DNA from 2 places in the Streptomyces rishiriensis genome. Region 1 is predicted to be linked to the other one. Evidence: riboswitches for the same ligand, from Rfam matches in the RefSeq annotation. Region 1 holds a riboswitch; the other holds the start of a gene.

Region 1 (5,086 bases):
GGCCAGAGCGGGAGGGCGGGGGCGGTCAAGGGGATCACACCCGGGTGCAGGGCGGCCGGATCGGCGGACGCGGCGACGGTCAGCACGGCCGCGACCGCGACTCCGGAGGCGGCGGTGAGACCCGCCCGCGGGGTCCAGCGGTCCGGGCGGTAGCGGGTGCGGGGGGAGCGGCGGCCGCCCAGTCGCAGCCCGGCCAGGGCCGCGACGACTCCGGCGAACAGCACGGGCAGGCCGTAGCTGCCGCCCGCCGCGGTGAGCAGGCCGTACGTTCCCGCGCAGACGCCGAGCAGACCGCCGAGAGTGAGCACGGCGGTCGTCCGGCGGACGGGAGCGGGGACGTCGGCGGTACGGCCGTAGCCGCGGGCGTCCATCGCGGCGGCGAGCGCGACGGAGCGTTCCAGGGCGCCCTCCAGGACCGGCAGGCCCACCTGGAGCAGACCGCGCAGACCCGTGTCGGGGCGCCCCCGCAGACGTCGGGCGGCGCGCAGACGCTGGACGTCCGCGATGAGGTTGGGGGCGAAGGTGAGGGCCACGACCACCGCAACGCCCGTCTCGTACAGGGCGCCGGGGAGCGTCTTGAGCAGGCGGGAGGGGCTGGCCAGGGCGTTGGCGGCACCCACGCACACGAGAAGGGTCGCCAGTTTCAGTCCGTCGTAGAGCGCGAAGAGCAGGCCCTCGGCCGTGACCGCGCCGCCGAGCCGGATGCCCTGCGCCCAGTCGGGGAGCGGGACTTCGGGGAGCGTGACGAGCACCTGCGTGCCCGGGATCGGCGAGCCCAGGGCGACGACGAAGACGAGACGGACGACGAGGACGGCGAGGCCGAGCTTGAGGAACGCGGAGTAGGAGCGGGACCAGGGAGTGTCCGGGCGGCACGTGGTGACGACGTAGGCGGAGACGGTGAGGAGCAGGCCGAGGAGGAGCGGGTTGGTGGTGCGGGTGGCGGCGGTGCCGAGGCCGAGGGCCCACAGCCACCAGGCGGCGGGGTGCAGCGGGGTGCCGGGGCGGCCGTCAGCCATCCCTGCGGGATCCTCGCCGCCGGGCCTGCCGGACCGCCGCCGCGCCCAGGACCGCCACCGCCGCCGCGCCCGCGTACAGGCCCACCGACGGCCCGCCGTCCTCTTCCCCGGCCGGTTCCGGCTTCGCGGCGGACGTCGGCTCGGCGGACGCCGGCCCGTCCGTCGCCGGCGCCTGCCCGGACACCTGCTCGCCGCAGCCCGTCCGCGGATAGCCCGCGATCGCGCACAGCAGGGCGTTCGTGTCGTAGCGCAGCGGTTCGACGACCGAGGCGAGGGCCTCGGCCGTCGTCGCGTCGGACGAGACGCGGGCGCAGGCCGTGCGCGGCGACGGCGGGGTCTCACCGCCCGGGGCGTCGGCCGCCGTGCCGAAGTCGATGACCAGGGCCACCCGCTTGGTGTCGTCGCGCGCGGGCGTCTTCGCGCAGATCGCCGCGAAGGACGCCGCGCCGCGCGGCTGTGACGCGTCCTGGGAGTCCGCGCTCACCGCGAACCGGAAGCCCTGGACGTCGCCGTCGGCGGGGCGGGCGGTGGAGGGACCCTGGGTGGCGTACGTCCAGCCGTCGCCCGAGCGGTCCCAGAAGGACCAGTAGCGGTACCCGGCGGCCTGGGCCGACTGGACCGCGCCGGTCAGCGACAGCAGCAGCGCGGCGAGGACGAGGGCGGCGCACCGGCGCGTCACGGCCGCTGCTTCCTGCCGCGGCCGCTGATCAGGAAGCCGATGCCGATACCGGCGACCAGGAAGACGCCGACGGTCCACCAGACGCCGTAACCGGAATCTGAGTCCTCCTTCTTGTCGGCGTCGGCACCGGTGTCAGCCGTCTGGTCGGTGGCCTTCGCCGTGGCCTGCGGAGTCGGACCCGTCGCGTCGAGCTGTGCGACGAGGTCGGCGCCGCCGAAGTGGCGCGGGTCGGCGCCCATGGCGTGGGCGGCGAAGATCAGCTGGGCGTAGGCGGCGGGGCCGCTCTGCTTCGCCCAGGCCGCGGAGTTCTGCTCGAGCCAGGCGAGGGGCTTCTTCGCCTGCCCGGTCGCACCCTGCGCGGCGAGGGCGACGACGGCGTCGGCGGTGTTGCCGTGGTCGGGCTGGTCCTCGGCGCCCGGGAGGGAAGACTTCAGGTAGCCGGCGTCGAGCATCGCTGCCGCGAGGTAGGCAGCGCCGTTGCGGGCGAGCCCGCTCGGGGTCGCCGCGGTGGCGGTGTCGCAGGCGGGGGCCGCCGATGTCTTGCCGGCGGTCGTCACGAGCCCCTTGCCGAGGGCGCCGAGCACACCTGCGGCCGTCGCGTCCGCGTTGGCCGCGAGGGCGCCCCCCTTGTCCGGCTGGTACGCGAACGCGCCGCCGCCGGTCTTGTCGCAGGGGAGGGAGAGCTTGCCGAGCGCGTCGTACGGCGACTTGCCTGCCTTGCGCACCTGCGAGGGCTGCTGCCCGGCCGCCGCCATCGCGCCCGCGACCACGGAGGTCGAGTTCGCGTCGCTCGCGCCGCCGGGGGTGTAGCCCCAGCCGCCGTCGGCGTTCTGGACCGACTTCAGCCAGGTGACGGCCTTCTCGGTTTCCGCCTGGTGGCCGCCGAGCGCGGCCAGCGCCTGGACGGCCGCCGCCGTGCTGTTGGTGTCCACCATCAGCTTGGCGTCGCACGCCTTGGCGGTGTCCGCGCGGAACGCGGCGAAGGCGCCGTTCGCGCACTGCTGCCCGGTCAGCCAGGCCACGGCCCGGTCGGCGGGGGTGACGCCCGTGGTCCGCTGCGCGAGCAGGGCCAGCGACTGGCGCCAGACGCCGTCGTACGTCGGGTCGGCGGTGCCGTACAGACCGTCGGGTATCGCCACCGAGGGGGTGGGGGACGGGGCGGCGACGGCGGGGACGGCGGCACCCAGCACGACGGTGGCGGCTGCCAGAGCAGCGGCGCTGCGGCGGATGTTCATGATCGGCGGGTGCCTCTCCCGGTCGGGGAGGTCACGCAGCCGGGCAGCACGGGACATCCCGGCGGCTCGGCTCCGTATACCTCGACGGTGCCGTGCGAACGGCGGGCCTGCCGACGCACGTGAGCCGGTCACGGTCCGTACCGGGCGATCCGGCTTGCCGCGCTGCCTGTCGGACGGCTCGGCGGCTCACGGTTGCGGGTCAGCGCCGGAATTGCACCGGCTTCCCCCTGTACGGGCGTGATGACGACGCGGCCACTCTACCGGCAGGTAGCCGGGCGCCTGAGGGGCGGCTGTGCAAGCGCCCCGGACGGGGCGGAAGCCCCCGATATGTTGTGGCCATGACGCATACGGGGAGGGCGCCGGGCGTGCTGCCGGGCAGGCTGCTCGGCTCGGGCCGGACGGCCGACGTGTACGAGATCGACGAGGCGTGGGTGCTGCGCCGCGACCGGGAGGGCCGGGAGGACTCGGCCGCCCTCGCCGCGGTGATCACCCATGTGCGCCGGCACGGCTACCCCGCACCCGCAGTACGGCCCACCGGCTCACGCGCCGACCTGGTCATGGAGCGGCTGGACGGGCCGACGATGCTCCACGCGTTCGGCGCGGGCACCCTGGACGCCGAGGAGGCGGGGACCGTCCTCGCCCGGCTGCTGCGTGAGCTGCACGCCCTGCCGGGACGGGTCTCGGCCGACGCCGGCATCCTGCACCTGGACCTCCACCCGGACAACGTGATCCTCACGCCCGACGGCCCCCGGGTCATCGACTGGGCCAACGCGGAGGAGGGCGACCCCGGGCTCGACTGGGGCATGTCCGCGGTGATCCTCGCCCAGGTCGCCGTCTCCGACCTGCCGATCGCCGACCCGGCCCGGGCGATGCTGACCGCGCTGCTCGCCGACCCCTGCGGCCTCACCGAGGAGGGACTGGCGGAGGCCCTGCGCAGGCGGGCGGCCAACCCGACGATGAGCCGCGAGGAGACGGAACTCCTCGTACCGGCCGCCGAGTTGGTCAGGGCGTCGGCGGGCCGCTGACTAGGCCGCCGCCCGCCAGACCGTCATGTCCGCGGTCACGAACGCCAGGTCCGGCAGCGCGGTCGACTTCACCTGGATCACGAGCAGTGCGATGTCCCCGGAGGGGTGCTTGACGCAGATCTCGCTGCCGGCCGCCGCCGCGGCGAGCGGGAGCCGGTGGCTCCTGGCGCCGGTGAGGACGATGCGGCACGAGTCGAGTGAGCCGCCGGGGTCGCCGTACAGCATGGTGAACACGCTGGTGTCGCTCTCCAGCGCGCAGCCGGTCTGCTTGCAGCTGAAGCGGATGTCCCCCTTGCTGTCCTCGCGCCGGACCGGCTCCTTGACGTCCAGCGAGGTCTTCGCGTCCAGCCACTGGAGGGGATACGCGGTGGCCTGTGGCGTCCTGGGCACGGTCGAGGAGGAGCCCGGCCCCTGCGATGTCCGGTCACCGGCCGCCGAGTCCGGCGCGGCTGTCGACGAGGACCCCGACGAGGACCCGGACGAGGACCCCGACGACCGTGCGGACCCGGACGGGCCGGGCGTCGCGGAGGCCCCGGCCGTGTCCCGGTGGCGGAGCCGGTCCGCCGCCTCCATGACCGTCCACGTCAGGCCGGTCAGCACCACCGCGCCCGCGGTCACGGCCGCGGCCGTGACCAGCGCGGTCCACCGACGGCGGGCCCGCCGCCCGTCCGGCCGTGTGAGCTGCGACTGCACCGGCGCGATCAAGGGCACCGCCTGGTGGGGCATCGCGTGCGAGGCCGGCGGGTTCGGGGCCGGCGGGTTCGAGGGCACGGTGTGCTGGGTTTCGTGCTGCGGAGTGTGCTGCTGCGGTGCCCTGTGCGGCGGCGTCTTGTGCGCGGGCTGCGGGATCAGGGGCAGCGTGTGCACCGGGGTGGGATCGGGGACCGGAGACGGCACCGGCACCTCCGGCCCGGTGACCTCCCGCCAGACGGCCGGCCCGGCGCCGTCGTCCGCGTCTCCGTCCAGGCGTCTCCTGCACCACTCGACGATCTCCGCCGGGGTGACCCGCTCCGCTGGATCGGCGGCCAGGCAGCGGGCGATCAGCGGACGGAGCGGTTCCGGCAGAAGGGACAGGTCGGGTTCCGAGTGCACGATCCGGTACAGCACGCTGACCGAGGGGCCGTCCCCGTA
Region 2 (5,086 bases), 1.3 Mb from region 1:
GGGTGGGCCGGTCGGCCAGGGCGGTGATGTCCAGGGCGGCGAGGGCCTCCTCGATCCGGGCGCGTACCTCCGTGTCGGACAGGCCGAGGTTCAGCGGTCCGAACGACACGTCCTGGGCGACGGACGCGGCGAACAGCTGGTCGTCCGGGTCCTGGACCACCAGCTGCACGGTCGTGCGCAGCCGGGTCAGCCCCTTGCGGTCGTACCTCACCGGGCGTCCCTCGACCCTCAACTCGCCCTCGCCCGGTCGCAGTCCGCCGCTCAGCAACCGCATCAGCGTGGTCTTGCCGCTGCCGTTGCGGCCCAGCAGGGCGAGCGCACGCCCCGCGCGGACCTCGAAGTCCAGGCCGCTGAGCACGGCCGGGCCGTCCTCGTAGGCGAAGGAGACCCCCCGCAGGGAGAGCAGTGCGGGCTCGCTCATGACAGCGGCCTTTCCAGTACGGAGCGCAGTACGAAGGTCAGGGCGACCAGGGCCGCGAAGAGGGCGGCACTGGCGGCAGCGAAGCGGACGGAGAACCGGGCCTCGGGCACCAGGACGCGCAGGGTCCCGTCGTAGCCGCGTCCGGCGAGCCCGTCCTGGAGCCGCGCCGCCCGGTCGAAGGCGCGGACGAACGCGGTGGCGCCGAGTCCGGCCAGCGAACGCCACTGCGCGGCGCGGGTGGTGTGCCCGAGCCGGGCCGCCTGGGCCTCCCGGATCCTGCGCACGGAGTCGAGCAGCAGGAAGCTCATGCGGTACGTCACCAGCGCGACGTCCACGACGGGCGCGGGTACCCCGGCCCTGACCAGGCGGGGCAGCAGGTCGGACATCGGGGTGGTGAACGCGAGGAGCAGGACACCGAGGGAGGCGGCCGAGGTACGCAGCAGCAGTTCCCCGGCGCGCACCGGACCGCCGTCGGCCAGGGCGACGAACCGGTCCGGGCCGCCGACCCGGACGAGCAGGGTGAGCGCACCGGTCACGCAGAAGCCCAGCGGCACCCGGTAGGCGCGCCACAACCGCCGGGCCGGCACCCCCGCCGGTCCCAGCAGGACGGCGAGAGCCGCCACCAGGACCAGGGCCGCGCCGGGCCAGGGCGGCAGCGAGATGGCGAGCACGGTGAGACCGAGTCCCAGTACGGCCTTGTCCAGCGGATGGCGGTGGCGCCAGCGGCTGCTGTGCGCCGCCGCGTCGATCGGCAGCACCCGCTCAGGTCCGTTCGGGAGCGGACGGCACGGACGCGCTCGCGGAGCCCTGAGGGCTTCCGGAGCTTCCGGAGCCTCGGGAGTCCTCGGAGTTCTCGGTACTCCGCGAGGACGTCGAGGCCTTCGACGAGGGGACCGAGGTCGTCGAAGCCGCCGTGTCCTGCTGCGCCAGAGCCCGGAGTTCGCCCTGCCGCCGTCCCCGGTGCAGACCGAAGTAGTAGGCGAGGACCCCCGCGCCGAGGGCGGCCTGGAGGGCGAACAGCGCCGACTCGATCTCGCCGGACGGCGGCTCGTACAGGGGCGAGAACCAGGGCTCGTAGTCCGGCTCGATCTCGGTGATCGCCGTCTCCGCCTCCGCGTCGGCGCCCGAGAACGGCTCCTCCTTGTGGTCGCCGAGCCCGAGGGCCAGCGGCAGGACGGCGAGCGCGGCCACCACGAACAGGAGCAGCGCGTTGATCTTCGCGTTACGGCTCACCGGGCCACCGCCTCGGTCTCGGCGTCGGCGCCCGCACCGGCCCTCTTCCGGCCGCCCGTCACGAGCACGCCCAGCCTTGTCAGTTCACCCTTGCTGGACTGCGTCAGCAGGCGCATCACGAACACCGTCAGGAGCCCCTCGCTGACCGCCAGCGGGAGTTGGGTGACGGCGAAGATGGAGCCGAACTTGCCCAGCGCGCCCAGGAATCCGCTGCTCGGGTCCGGGAAGGCGAGCGCCAGCTGCACGCTGGTGACGCAGTACGTGGACAGGTCGGCCACGAACGCGCCGAAGAACACCGTGACCATCAGCGGCACGTCGAACCGTCGCAGCAGCCGGTAGACCGCGTAACCGGCCCAGGGTCCGACGACGGCCATGGAGAAGACGTTGGCGCCGAGCGTGGTCAGGCCGCCGTGGGCGAGCAACAGCGCCTGGAAGAGCAGGGTGATGGTGCCCAGCACCGCCATGACCGGCGGCCGGAACAGGATGGCGCCGAGCCCCGTGCCGGTGGGGTGGGAACAACTCCCGGTGACCGAGGGGAGCTTCAGCGCGGACAGGACGAAGGTGAAGGCACCGGAGGCGCCGAGGAGCAGGGTGCTCTCGGGATGCTCCTTGACCTCACGGGTGAGTGACCGTACTCCGTGGACGACGAATGGCGCGGATGCGACGCTCCAGGCGATCGCGTGCGCCGGAGGCAGAAAACCCTCGGCTATGTGCATGGCTGAGCAGACCCTCTCCAGCACCTCGTGGATGGTTGACGTGCCTTGGCCGGTCTCCTGGCTCACGGGTACCACCGCCCGTACTCCGCCTTCCCGGGTCCCGAGGACCCAGTGGCTGCCCGCGAGGGCCGGAGCCGGACTTCCCGATCACAGTGGCGAGGGCCGCACCGGCATCACACCGGATTTCCCGTTCACCAAGGCGTGGTGACAGTAGTGCGCACACACAGGCGCTGACAAGCGCCGATGCGGGGCGCGGAGACGGCGGACGACGGCTCACCCCCGGCGCACGGCGGCCTCCGGCTGCCTCGACGAAATGCCGTGACCCTACGACCGCCGCCATCGGTGACGTCGTCGACCCGCACGTCCGGCAGACGGCGACCGCGATCCCGCATCTCGCGCCGAAGCCGTCCGCGCGAGCCGCCGAGGCCCGCGCGCAGGCCGCCGACGCGGGAACAGGGCGACAGGGGTGCGCTCGACGACCGGTGGGAGAATTCGTCCCGAGGTCCACGCCGCCGTGGCGGCCGGCGTTCCGGGGGCGGGGGCCGGAAGGAAGCGTGCAGCATGATCGAGTGGGTGTCCCTCAGAGCCGGCGCCCGGCCCGTGCCCCAGCCCGTCGCGACCCCCCTGGTGTGGGCCACGGCCTTCGGCAGCGCGCTGGTCCTGGTGGCGGTGCACAACCTGCTGGTCGGCGCGGACCGCCCGGGGTTCGCGCTGGCCGCGCTCTCTTTCCTGGCGGCCCTGCTGGGTCTCTGCGCCCGCTTCACCGCGGCCCCGGGCACGGCCGTCCTGTGCTGGCTGATCCTGAACGGCTTCGCCGTCCCGCCCGTGGGCACGCTCAGCTGGGCCGGCCACCGTGACACCTTCTGGCTCACCTGCCTGTGCGCCGCCGCTCTCGGCGGCACCGTGCTCGCCCGGATCGTCCAGGCCCGCGCCGCCTACCGCCGGATCGCCGCAGAGGTGGCCACCCCGGCGACCGACCCGGACGGCGACCCCCTCGGCACCTGACCGTCCCGGGACGGGGTGCGGCCCGGCGGCGTCGCGGATGCCGCCGCCCACGCGCGGCGGGGGGCCGCCGGTCGCGGAGGCCACCGCAGGCGCTGCTCCGCGCGGGCCGCCGGCCGCCGGGGCCCGCCGGCCCCGGCGGCGGACGTGATGCGGAACATAGGTGTTCTGTGACATATGGCTTCATCGGACCTTTTGGGTAGCTTGGGGTGCTTGCCCCTGCCGTCGGCGCCGTCTCGTGCACGGCGTCGCGCAGCGGGGCGGATCACCCGCCGCTCGTCCGTCCAGGAGACCCATGCGCCCCCGAACAGCCTCCGTACCGCCCCTCGCCCTGGCGGGCGGTGCGCTGACCGTCGGCGTCGGCGCGCTGTACCTGGCCGGACTGCTGCTCACCGGCGGTCAGATCGAGTCGGGCACGACGGTCCGCGGCGTGGACATCGGCGGCCTCAGCCGTGCGGAGGCCGTCCGGAAGCTGGACGAACACCTGACGGCGGACGGCTCGCGGGAGCTGGCCGTGCGGGTCGGGGACCGCGGAGCGACCGTCGACCCGCGGCAGGCCGGACTCACCTTCGACGCCGAGCGCACGGTCGACCGGGCGGCCCGCGTCGGCTCCGACCCGGTCGGCATGATCGCCGCCCTCTTCGGCTCCGGGGGCGACCAGGAGCCGGTCGTCCGCGTCGACGAGGACAAGGCCCGCACCGCTCTGGGGAAGCTGGCGAAGAGCCTCGACCAGAAGGTCCGCGAGGGTGCGGTCGGCTTCGCCGGCGGCCGGGTCGAGCAGGTCGCCCCGCACGCCGGCTACGCACTGGACGTGGATGCCGCCGTCGGCACCCTGCGGGCCTCCTTCCTGCGCGGCGAGGCCGGCGCGGTCACGGTCCTGCCCGCCCGCGAGACGCAGCCGAAGGTCACGGCGGACGAGGTCGGGCGCGCCGTGCGCGAGTTCGCGCGGCCTGCCGTGTCGGCGCCCGTCACCCTCACCACGGGCGGCAAGCGGTTCACCATCGGCCAGACCGTGCTGGGCGAGCATCTGACGATGCGGCCGGACGACGCCGGCCGGCTGGTGCCGGAGCTGGACGTCAAGGGACTGCGCGCGGCCCCCTCGGTGGCCCGCCCGCTGGCGGGCATCACCACCACCGCCGCGAACGCCGCCGTGCGACTGGACGGTGACCGGGTCGTGGTGGCCGACGACGCCCGGACCGGCGTACAGATCACCGACAAGGCGCTGAGCAAGGCCGTGCTGCCGCTGCTCACCCGGTCCGGCGCAGCGGCCCGCACCGGCGAAGTGGCCGCGCGACGGACCCCGCCACAGGTGACGCGCGAGAGCGCCGCGCGGCTGGGGCTGACGGAGAAGATGTCCTCCTTCACCGTCCATTTCGAACCGGCCGCGTACCGCACGAAGAACATCGGCCGGGCCGCACAGCTCATCAACGGCTCCGTCGTCATGCCGGGCAGGACCTGGAGCTTCAACCGGACCGTGGGTCAGCGCACCGAGGCCAACGGCTTCGGCGAGGGCATCATGATCCTCGACGGCGGGTTCACCAAGGCGCCCGGTGGCGGCGTCTCCACCATGGCCACGACCATGTTCAACGCGATGTTCTTCGCCGGCGTCAAGCCGGTGGAGTACGGGGCCCACTCCTTCTACATCGAGCGCTATCCGGAGGGCCGCGAGGCGACGGTCGCCTGGGGCAGTCTCGATCTGAAGTTCGCCAACGAC

Evidence for each region. A riboswitch is a leader RNA that binds a small molecule or an ion and turns the genes downstream of it on or off. The one in region 1 is predicted to bind cobalamin.
Region 2: linked by a shared signal. The riboswitch ahead of QF030_RS08160 (energy-coupling factor ABC transporter permease) and the one ahead of QF030_RS14185 (prenyltransferase/squalene oxidase repeat-containing protein) in region 1 are both predicted to bind cobalamin.

The regions. Positions count from the first base shown of each region.
Region 1 is NZ_JAUSWV010000002.1:2,622,290-2,627,375, reverse strand. Features, by position in the region: gene QF030_RS14195 (CbiQ family ECF transporter T component) at 1-1,016, opposite strand, end outside; gene QF030_RS14190 (SCO2322 family protein) at 1,009-1,695, opposite strand; gene QF030_RS14185 (prenyltransferase/squalene oxidase repeat-containing protein) at 1,692-2,930, opposite strand; cobalamin riboswitch at 3,014-3,202, opposite strand; gene QF030_RS14180 (phosphotransferase) at 3,269-3,955, shown strand; gene QF030_RS14175 (serine/threonine-protein kinase) at 3,956-5,086, opposite strand, start outside.
Region 2 is NZ_JAUSWV010000002.1:1,300,189-1,305,274, reverse strand. Features, by position in the region: gene QF030_RS08175 (energy-coupling factor ABC transporter ATP-binding protein) at 1-421, opposite strand, end outside; gene cbiQ (cobalt ECF transporter T component CbiQ) at 418-1,179, opposite strand; gene QF030_RS08165 (energy-coupling factor ABC transporter substrate-binding protein) at 1,184-1,654, opposite strand; gene QF030_RS08160 (energy-coupling factor ABC transporter permease) at 1,651-2,370, opposite strand; cobalamin riboswitch at 2,401-2,584, opposite strand; gene QF030_RS08155 (hypothetical protein) at 2,932-3,375, shown strand; gene QF030_RS08150 (VanW family protein) at 3,668-5,086, shown strand, end outside.